DNA from 3 places in the Serratia rhizosphaerae genome. Region 3 is predicted to be linked to each of the others. Evidence: predicted binding sites of a transcription regulator. Region 3 holds the regulator's gene; each other region holds the start of a gene.
The links. The regulator CRP, encoded in region 3, controls carbon source genes, mostly activating them, when cyclic AMP is high. The targets are predictions, from matches to a motif close to ATGTGANNNNNNTCACAT.
Positions count from the first base shown of each region.

Region 1 (3,279 bases), 2.1 Mb from region 3:
TAAAGTTGTCCGGCAACTGCAGATCTTCTGTGGAGCGGGAGCCTCTGCCGACCACTTTGGCCACCGCCGCCTGCACCAGATAGCCCAGCGTGCAGAAGTGTCCCAGCGCCACATCGTCGGCGTCGGTAATACGGCGCACCACCGGCTGCGCCAGCGCGGGCATCAGCACCGCCATCACGCCGCCAAAGATCCCGCCGGTCAGAATCAGCGGCAGCCCGCTCAGCCCGGCCTTATAGCCGACCACTGCGCCGATGGTGGCCATCCACAACAGCGCCTGACCGGTCAGAAAGATATATTTGAACGGTGTCAGCCGGGCGATGATGATATTGACCACAAAGATGACCAACAGCGTCAGCGCCACTTCAGAACCCAGTTCGCGATTGGCCACCCCGGCTATTGCGGCGACGTCGGTAATATAGCCGTGCATGCCGAAACCGTGAGTGAATATATCGTTCAGATAGGTCAGGGCGCCGACGATAATATTAATGCCGGCCATCATGATTAAAAAACCCAACAGCGTTTTAAAGGTGCCTTCGGCCACTTTACCCGCGGACTTTTTCTGTAGCAGCAGTCCTAACATGGCAATCAACGCAATAAGCACCGATGCCTGACCCAGCAGGTCCTTTACGATGAAATTTATCATGCTGTTCATGATGGCAGCCCTTGCATATTCCGTTCCTTAAGAAACGCGACGATCTTCTGCTCAATCTCCGCTTTGTCCGTCAGCTTATTAAGAATAATGACCCGTTTCTTTTCTTCTTCGCTGGCATCGGCATTGAGAATATCCGCAAACGTTTTTTGAGTGAGAATAATATCGGACTTAAATGCTCCGGCTTCTGATATAGTGGTGTGGTCGATATCCGCGTCGATCTCTAGTTTTTTGAGTACTGCCTTGGCGCTCATTTCAATAGCAAAGCTTGAACCTAAACCACAGCCGCATACGCAGAGTATTTTTAACATGACGTTGCTCCTCAAATAATATTTAACTGTTTGGCCAGTTTGTAATGGTGCCCTTCGGTATCTACCAGACGCTTTTTCATACTGATTAAATCAATGGGAATTGCCTGATTGCCGGCATTAATCACGATGGCTTTATTTTTCATGCCGGATTGAATACAGCGCGCGACCTCATTGGCCATCAGCGTGCCTTGATAAATCTCTTCGCCGGTGGGGTCGCCGTTGCGCAGGCCATACCCGACGATGGTCTTGCGAATACGGACGCCGATATGCGGCTCCAGCTGCTTGATCATGGTGTCGATCGCCCCCTGGAAGCCCGGTGAATACTCTTTGGTGTAGCCCTCGGAACACAAAATAATTACGCTGTTTTGCAATGTCAGCTTGTGTTTTATTCTCTCGGCCAGCTCCGGCAGGTTATATTGACACTCCGGAATGAGCGCGAAATCGGCATTGGATTTAATGGCGGACTGCAGAGTCAGTTCGCCGCAATATCCGCCAAGCAATTCCAACATAAATACGCGGCCGGGCAGTGCCCTGCCGGTATTACGTAATTTGGCGACCTCTTTGAGTATTTGTTCGCAGGCGGTAGAAAAACCGACGGTATAGCTGCTGCCGAATACGTCATTATCAATGGTCATGCCGATGCCGAAACAGTTTACGCCAAATTCGCTCAGGGTATTTAAAAACTGCAGGGAGCCGTCGCCGCCGGCCATAATAATGACGTCAATCCGCAGTGCCTTGAGTTGTTTACTGATGCCTTCATATTCCGATGCATAGAGTTTCCGGCTGGTTCTGCCGGAGCTAAGAAGCGGAATGGCGGAAATGGCGTAATCGATCAGATCGCGTTGCGTCATAGGGCGGTGCCGGTTTGCCAATAACCCCGGAATGCCGCCGTCAAATAAAACTATTTCGGCATGCGTCAGATTGGCTATTTGAAAAATAAAATTATTTATACCGCTGACATCGCCGCCGCTAATCACTATACCGATTTTCATCGTAGGCCTCCCTCGTTGCTGTAACGTCATTGTTAAATTTTAAATAGGGGGGAATTTGCAGGCGACATCACAAAATAACGACAAAAATCGTCGTTATAGCGATTGACTCATTAGTTCGAGGTGGACTTTTTGAGAATTAAATCACATTTCAAAAGCCAGACCGTACTGGGGGTGCTGAGGTTTTTTTATTTTTATTCAAAGAGTTGATTGATTTAGCCGCTGAAATCATGGGCTGATGGGAAGGGCGTTCCGCTAATTCGGAAAAACTTAATACAAATGTGAGATCCATCGCATTTTATTGCGGATTTGGCATTTTTCGCCGGTAAGCGGCGTCTGGCGCACCGTTAAACGGCGCGCGCAGATGTCGCCCGTCAGGCTTTAATGACGCTGATGCCCGCCTGTTGCAGCGGGGATATCAAGGCCTCGTCGGTGGCGCGCTCCACGATAATTGATTGCGCCAGCGTAATATCGCCGATGGCATATTGTGAGGCGGCGTTAAGTTTGGCGGCGGAAGCCAGCACCACGGTTTCTGCCGCGCGCGCCGCCAGCGCGCGTTTGATATAGGCCTCCTCCAAATCGCCGGTGCTGAGACCGGCGGTAGGGTGAACGCCGGTCACGCCCATAAAGTAGAGATCGGCGCGAATATGCGACATCGCCTCTACCGCGGCCGCGCCGACGGTGACGATCGAATGTTTAAACAGCCGGCCGCCAATCAGGATCACCTCGATCTGCGGGTGGTCGACCAGCCCGACCGCCACGCTGGGGCTGTGGGTGACAATGGTCGCCTGTAAAGACAGCGGCAGCTGTTTCACCAGCTCGGCAGAAGTGGTGCCGCCGTCCACGATCGCCACCTGGCCCGGCAAAATCATGGCGGCGGCGGCGCGGGCAATGGCGCGTTTGGCGCCGGACTCCTGCTTGTTGCGTTCGGCAAACGGAGCGATGGCGGGGGATACCGGCAGCGCGCCGCCGTGCACGCGCTGGAGTAAGCCTTCGCTGTCCAGCTCGCGTAAATCGCGCCGGATGGTGTCTTCCGACAGCCCGAACATCTCACTTAACTGTTTGGCCAATACCTGGCCCTCGCTGGCAAGTTTCTCCAGGATTAGCTTCTTGCGCTGGCTGGTCAGCATACGTCCCCGTCAATTTTGTTTGCACGAATGATCTTGATCATACACGAAATTGCACGATAGTATCAATGCGACCCTCAACCCCTTTGGAGCAGGCAAGATGATCCCAACAAAAGATCGCGTACGCATAGTGTCAACGCAGCTGTTATCCGATGACTGGTATGTGCTGAAAAAGAACACCTTTGATTTTCTGCGTCGCGACG
Region 1 covers NZ_CP041764.1:4,552,380-4,555,658, forward strand. The annotation lists gene FO014_RS21205 (PTS sugar transporter subunit IIC) at 1-652, opposite strand, end outside; gene FO014_RS21210 (PTS sugar transporter subunit IIB) at 649-960, opposite strand; gene FO014_RS21215 (6-phosphofructokinase) at 972-1,952, opposite strand; gene FO014_RS21220 (DeoR/GlpR family DNA-binding transcription regulator) at 2,324-3,079, opposite strand; gene FO014_RS21225 (NUDIX hydrolase) at 3,177-3,279, shown strand, end outside.
Region 1: a site for CRP is predicted at 2,229-2,246, ahead of FO014_RS21215 (6-phosphofructokinase). Genes of this name have one in related genera too.

Region 2 (3,279 bases), 2.3 Mb from region 3:
GGTTATCTCCGATCGCGCAAGTTCCAGCGGCGCGGGATGCATTCGCTTGATTGGAGAGACGATATCAGGCGTCTTGTCTCGAAAGCGCCATGTCATACTTACCTAAAATCCCCGCGATGTTATCTCTGTACGCGATCGAACTAATCCAATGGATGGAAATGATATGGCTAACGAGGAAGGTTTAAACATTGTGCTTTCGCCGGTTCAACTGGCAGCGGCAATGTCAGACAGGAGCGTTACCGAGGGTGAAACCTTAAGCAACCGTCTGTTTGGCGGCCTGGGGTTTGCCGGCGGCGTTATTGAGCTTATCGGCGCTGGTGCGATGTGTTATGCACCTCACGGCGCAGGAATTCTTCACGCTGGTACAGCAAAAAGCTGAGAAAAAGTTAGCGGCCCTTAAGTGCTCAGAGCGATCGCAATGAGTGCCTTTACTTGGCGAATGAAAAGCAGGTAATAAAACGCACTGCGATAATAGATGCTGTACTCATGGATGTACCCGGAAGAAACCCCCATCATAAAAAACAACTTACCGTTTGATTAAAGGGATTACACTGACAGCACACTAGGCAGATTCGTAACGAAAGAACAAAACTGGCCGGGAGGCATTATGAAAGTAGCTCTGTTGGGCGCCGCGCTGCTGATGGCGACATCGCAAACGGTCTGGGCGGCACAGGCGTGCGGCGATAAAAACAGCCAGACCGAAATGAACATCTGCGCCGCAGACGAGTACAAACAGGCGGATGCGCAGCTTAATACGCTGTATAAACAGCTGCAGAACCGGTTAAAAGGCGATGCGGCGGCCGCTAAGCGGCTGGTTGCCGCGCAGCGCGCCTGGATTGGCTTTCGCGATGCGGACTGCCAGTTCAGCGCCGGCGCCAGCGAAGGCGGTTCGCTGCACGGATTTGTCCTGAGTAACTGCCTGACGGATAAAACGCAGGCGCGCGCCGCAGAGTTCAAACAGTTGCTGGCGTGTCAGGAGGGTGATACCAGCTGCCCGCTGCCGCCGGCGTCATAAGCGTGACGCGCCGGTCTTCAGGCCGGCGCGTATGTTGCTCAGGGGATCGGCCAGTCGGTCGGCATATTGCTCATCACATCAATAAACACATCTTTGCTCACCGCCCAGAAGTGCGACACGCCTTCCTGGGTCAGGGGGATGCCCATTAACCCCATGACGAACCAGATGGTGGTAAACAGCCCGAGGCTGCTGAAGATAAACGCCATGCCGTTACGGCTGGCTTTGCGGCAAACAACGTTTAACTGACTGGCGATAAACATCATGACGGCGCTCAGCAATTCCCAGCGCATCATGATAAAGCCCGTGGCTATGGTACTCATCGAAACTGATCCTTGACTACAAAATTGGCGTTCGTCCGTCTCAATTCGGCGAGCCGATAACGCAGAGCGGTGGAAGCGACGTGAAGAAAAAGCAGGATCAATAGTGTGATCCTGATCACATTGTAGCACCACCCTGATTTACGGCTCAATGCCTTCGCCGGAGGAAATTACCGTTTCGCGACACATTCAAACATGCTGAAACATTTCTGCCACATCATTAGCAACCTTTTCATGGGGCAGCGTGATGAATAACGCTATGCTTGGCCGTTTTTCAACCCGTTGTTTTTACAGCGGGAATAAGCTGTCAAACAGGTAACCCGCCCCGCATGGCCCTATTAAAAGAGAAAATTCGCGACCATTCCGCCGAGGAAATGCTGTTTGTCCGCCGCGCCGGCGTGGCGTTATTGGTCGTTGTGGCCTGCTTCGGCGCGCTGATTTACAACCTGTACCGCCTGCAGGTGAAACAACACGATTTCTATCAGACGCGTTCCAACCAGAACGATATCAAAATGGTGCCGATTGCCCCCAGCCGCGGGCTGATCTATGACCGTAACGGCGTGCCGCTGGTACGCAATCTCACCCTGTACCAACTGCAGGTCATTCCCAGCAAAATCGCCAATATGTCAGCGCTGCTGCAGGCATTGACGCCGATCGTCGATTTAACACCGGACGATATCAGCAGTTTCCGCGATCAGATGGCGCACACCAGCCGCTATAAGCCGGTAACGTTAAAAAGCGAACTGAGCGAAACGGAGGTGGCGCGCTTTGCCGTCAACCAATACCGCTTCAACGGCGTAACGGTCGACAGCTATCAGCAGCGGCAGTATCCCTACGGCGCGCAGCTGGCGCACGTGGTGGGCTATGTGTCGAAAATCAACGATCGCGACATCAAGCGGCTGACTGAAAGCGGGGAGATGGAGAATTATGCGGCCGACCACAATATCGGCAAGCAGGGCATCGAAGGTTATTACGAAAAAGCGCTGCACGGCGTCACCGGCTATCGGGAAGTTGAAGTGGATAACCACGGGCGCATCGTGCGGCTGCTGAAAGAACAGCCGCCGCAGGCCGGTAAAAACATCTACCTGACGCTGGATGTGCGCCTGCAGCAGTACATCGAATCGGTGCTGAAAAACCAGCGCGCGGCGGTGGTGGTGGAAGACCCGCGCGACGGCGGCATTCTGGCGATGGTCTCCAGCCCGAGTTACGATCCCAACCCGTTTGTGAAGGGTATCAGCTACAAATCATATAAATCGCTGCTGTCCAACCCCGATCTGCCGTTGATTAACCGCGCCACCCAGGGGTTGTATCCGCCGGCGTCAACGGTGAAACCCTATATGGCGCTGTCCGCCTTATTCTCCGGCGTGATCACGCCGAGCACCACCTACTTCGGCGCGCCGACCTGGACGCTGCCCGGCACCAAACGCCGCTACCGCGACTGGCTGAAAAGCGGCCACGGCATGCTGAACGTCACCAAGGCGATTGAGGAGTCCGCCGATACCTTCTTCTATCAGGTGGCGTTCGATCTGGGGATCGACCGTATTCACAGCTGGCTGAGTCAGTTCGGCTACGGCAAACCGACCGGCATCGATTTGAATGAAGAGTACAACGGGGTACTGCCGAGCCGCGAATGGAAACAGCGGGTGCATAAAAAGACCTGGTATCAGGGCGATACCATTTCGGTGGGCATCGGCCAGGGTTACTGGATCGCCACGCCGATTCAGATGGTCAAAGCGCTGACCATTTTGCTCAATAACGGCAAGGTGAAAAATCCACATCTGCTGTATTCGATGAAGCGCGGCGCGCAGGTAAACCGTTATCAGCAGCCGGCGCCCAGCGCGCAGGTCGGCGATCCTAACTCGCCGTACTGGGGCATCGTACGCAACGGCATGTACGGCATGGCTAACTTGCCCAATGGCACCGGCTATAAACTGTTCCACAGCGCGC
Region 2 covers NZ_CP041764.1:4,785,920-4,789,198, reverse strand. The annotation lists gene FO014_RS22270 (hypothetical protein) at 164-379, shown strand; gene FO014_RS22265 (lysozyme inhibitor LprI family protein) at 608-1,015, shown strand; gene FO014_RS22260 (YjcB family protein) at 1,054-1,335, opposite strand; gene mrdA (penicillin-binding protein 2) at 1,662-3,279, shown strand, end outside.
Region 2: a site for CRP is predicted at 1,439-1,456, ahead of FO014_RS22260 (YjcB family protein). Genes of this name have one in related genera too.

Region 3 (3,279 bases):
CTCTCCACCCTGCTGCCCGCGCTGCGCGAAGGCCGGCTGGATTTCGCCGTCGGTTCCATCAGTCCGGAACTGCCTTTAGAAGATCTGGTGCGCGAGCCGCTGTTCAATGCGTCATTTTGCATCGTCGCCCGCCGCGGTCATCCGCTGGCCAACGCTCGCTCGCTGGATGCGCTGCGCCAGGCCAAATGGCTGCTGCCGGAAACCGATATGGGCTATTACCAGCATCTGCAATCCGTGCTGGGTGATTTTTATCAACAGCTGGAAACGCCGCCGGTGCGCTCGGACTCTGTCATCTGCGGCCTGAATATGGTGCTGGCGTCTGACTACCTGACCATTGTGGCGCGCGCGATGGCGCGTCCGCTGCATTTGCAGGAACAGGTGGTCACGCTGCCGATTGATACCCTGCCGCAGGCGCAGTATTGCGTGCTCTATTCGCAGAGATCGCCGCTAACCGTAACGGCGCGGCGTTTGCTGGATTTGCTGCACGGCCAGTGTCAGCGCTACGCCTGGTAAACTTATTCCACCACGCGGATTTCGAAACTGTGGGTCACCGTTGCCGCCTGACTCAACATCAGCGATACCGAGCAGTACTTTTCAGCAGACAGGTTGACCGCACGCTCCACCACCTTGTCACTCAACCCTTTACCGCTGACGATAAAGTGCAGATTGATCGCGGTAAAAGTACGCGGCGCCTCATCCCGCCGCTGCGAGCTGAGTTTCACCTCGCAGTCACGCACGTCATTGCGGCCCTTTTGCAGAATCGACACCACATCGATCGCGCTGCAACCGCCCACCGACATCAGCACCATCTCCATCGGACTCGGCGCCTTTTCCCCGGCGCTACCATCCATTAACACCTGATGACCTGACGCGGACTCACCGAGGAAGGTCAATCCTTCCACCCATTTCACTCTTGCCTGCATACTGCTCACTCCGGTTAATTTCTTAAAATCAGACTACGCTTTCGCGCTGAAACTGGCAATGGAACCTGATGCCGGTCATGCTGAAGCGAGACAACAGAAGACACTCGCCTCACTCTATGCTACAAACAAACCGCAATAACTCTTTTTGGACACCGACTTTCAGGGATCTGCCCAAGGAAAGCATCTTAAATGAGATGTTAACAGAATGTAGCTTGCAGCACTGACAGCAAGTTAATATGCTAGGGCAATAGCGTATTTTACGGCACGCCTCAAAACCTGTTTATAGCCCGCATGCATTACCGGTTATCAACGCGTTTAACAGGGAGCTCCGATCCCTGTGTTACAAAGGCAGCGATTACAACAGAGGATAATAGCGAATGGTTCTCGGCAAACCGCAAACAGACCCGACTCTCGAATGGTTCCTGTCTCATTGCCATATCCACAAATATCCATCCAAAAGTACGCTGATTCACCAAGGTGAAAAGGCTGAAACGCTCTACTACATCGTGAAAGGCTCCGTTGCGGTGCTGATTAAAGATGAAGAAGGCAAAGAGATGATCCTGTCCTATCTCAACCAGGGGGATTTCATCGGCGAGCTTGGATTATTTGAAGAAGGCCAGGAGCGCAGCGCCTGGGTGAGAGCGAAAACCGCCTGTGAAGTAGCTGAAATTTCCTATAAGAAATTCCGTCAGCTGATCCAGGTCAACCCGGATATTCTGATGCGCCTTTCCGCGCAAATGGCCAGCCGCCTGCAGGTCACCTCAGAGAAAGTGGGGAACCTCGCCTTCCTTGACGTTACCGGCCGCATTGCGCAAACCCTGCTGAACCTGGCGAAACAGCCGGACGCCATGACCCACCCTGACGGTATGCAAATTAAAATCACGCGTCAGGAAATTGGTCAAATCGTCGGTTGTTCACGCGAAACGGTCGGCCGTATCCTGAAAATGCTGGAAGATCAAAACCTGATCTCCGCGCACGGCAAAACCATTGTTGTTTATGGCACGCGTTAATTAATCAGAAAACGGCGCATTCGCGCCGTTTTTTATGCCGGTAGCGGCTTATACCGCATTCACCACATCCTGCACCGCACGTTCAAAACGCGCCATCCCCTCTTCAATATCCTGCAGCTCTACCACCAATGACGGCGCAAAGCGGATAACGTTAGGCCCGGCGTTCAGAATCATCACGCCATGCGCGGCGGCGGCGGCCAGGAAATCCCGCGCCTTATTCTGGTAAGCCGCACTCAGCTCGGCGCCGATCAACAGCCCCATGCCGCGAATATCGCTGAAAATACCGTACTTGTCGGCCAACTGCTGCAGTTTCTCCACGTAGAGCGCATGACGCTGCGCGATACCGTCCAGCACCTGCGGCGTGTTGATCACGTCCAGCGCCGCCTCGGCCACCGCGCAGGCCAACGGGTTGCCGCCGTAGGTGGTGCCGTGCGTGCCGACCTGCATGGCAGAGGCAATCTCCTCGCTGGTCAGCATCGCGCTGACCGGGAAGCCGCCGCCCAGCGCTTTAGCGGTGGTCAAAATATCCGGCGTCACGCCGTAATGCATATAGGCGAACAGCTTGCCGGTACGCCCCATGCCGCTCTGCACCTCATCAAACACCAGCAGCGCCTGGTGCTTATCGCACAGAGCGCGCACGCCCTGTAGGAACTCGGCGTCCACCGGCGTAATGCCGCCTTCGCCCTGAATCGGCTCCATCACTACCGCGCAAGTGCTGTCATCCATCACCGCCTTGACCGCCGCCAGATCGTTGTACGGCACATGCACAATATCGGCCGGCTTTGGCCCGAAGCCGTCGGAATACTTTGCCTGCCCGCCGACCGAGACGGTAAACAGCGTCCGGCCGTGGAAGGCGTTATAGAAGGCGATAATTTTGGTTTTGTACGGGCTGTGACGGGTAATGGCATAGTGGCGCGCCAGTTTGAAGGCCGCTTCGTTGGCCTCCGCGCCGGAGTTGGCGAAAAAGACCCGATCGGCAAAGGTGGCGTCAATCAGTTTGCTGGCCAAACGCAGCGCCGGCTCATTGGTGAACACATTACTGGTATGCCACAGGGTTTCGCTTTGCTGCTGCAGCGCCGCCACCAATGCCGGGTGGCAGTGGCCCAGCGCAGTTACGGCGATGCCGCCGGAGAAGTCGATATACTCCTTCCCTTCGCTGTCCCACACGCGGCTGCCCAGACCTTTGACCGGCACAAACTGCGCCGGTGCATAAACCGGCAAAATCACCTTATCGTACGTGCTGCGGTTCACCGCGTATTTTTCCGTCATTATTGGGTTCCACCTCAAGAGATTGGTTTTTTAATAGCGCCAGCAAAGTGACAATATAATCACAAAATATGCATAAA
Region 3 covers NZ_CP041764.1:2,456,959-2,460,237, reverse strand. The annotation lists gene FO014_RS11385 (LysR substrate-binding domain-containing protein) at 1-513, shown strand, start outside; gene FO014_RS11380 (OsmC family protein) at 516-923, opposite strand; gene crp (cAMP-activated global transcriptional regulator CRP) at 1,301-1,933, shown strand; gene argD (bifunctional acetylornithine/succinyldiaminopimelate transaminase) at 1,982-3,202, opposite strand.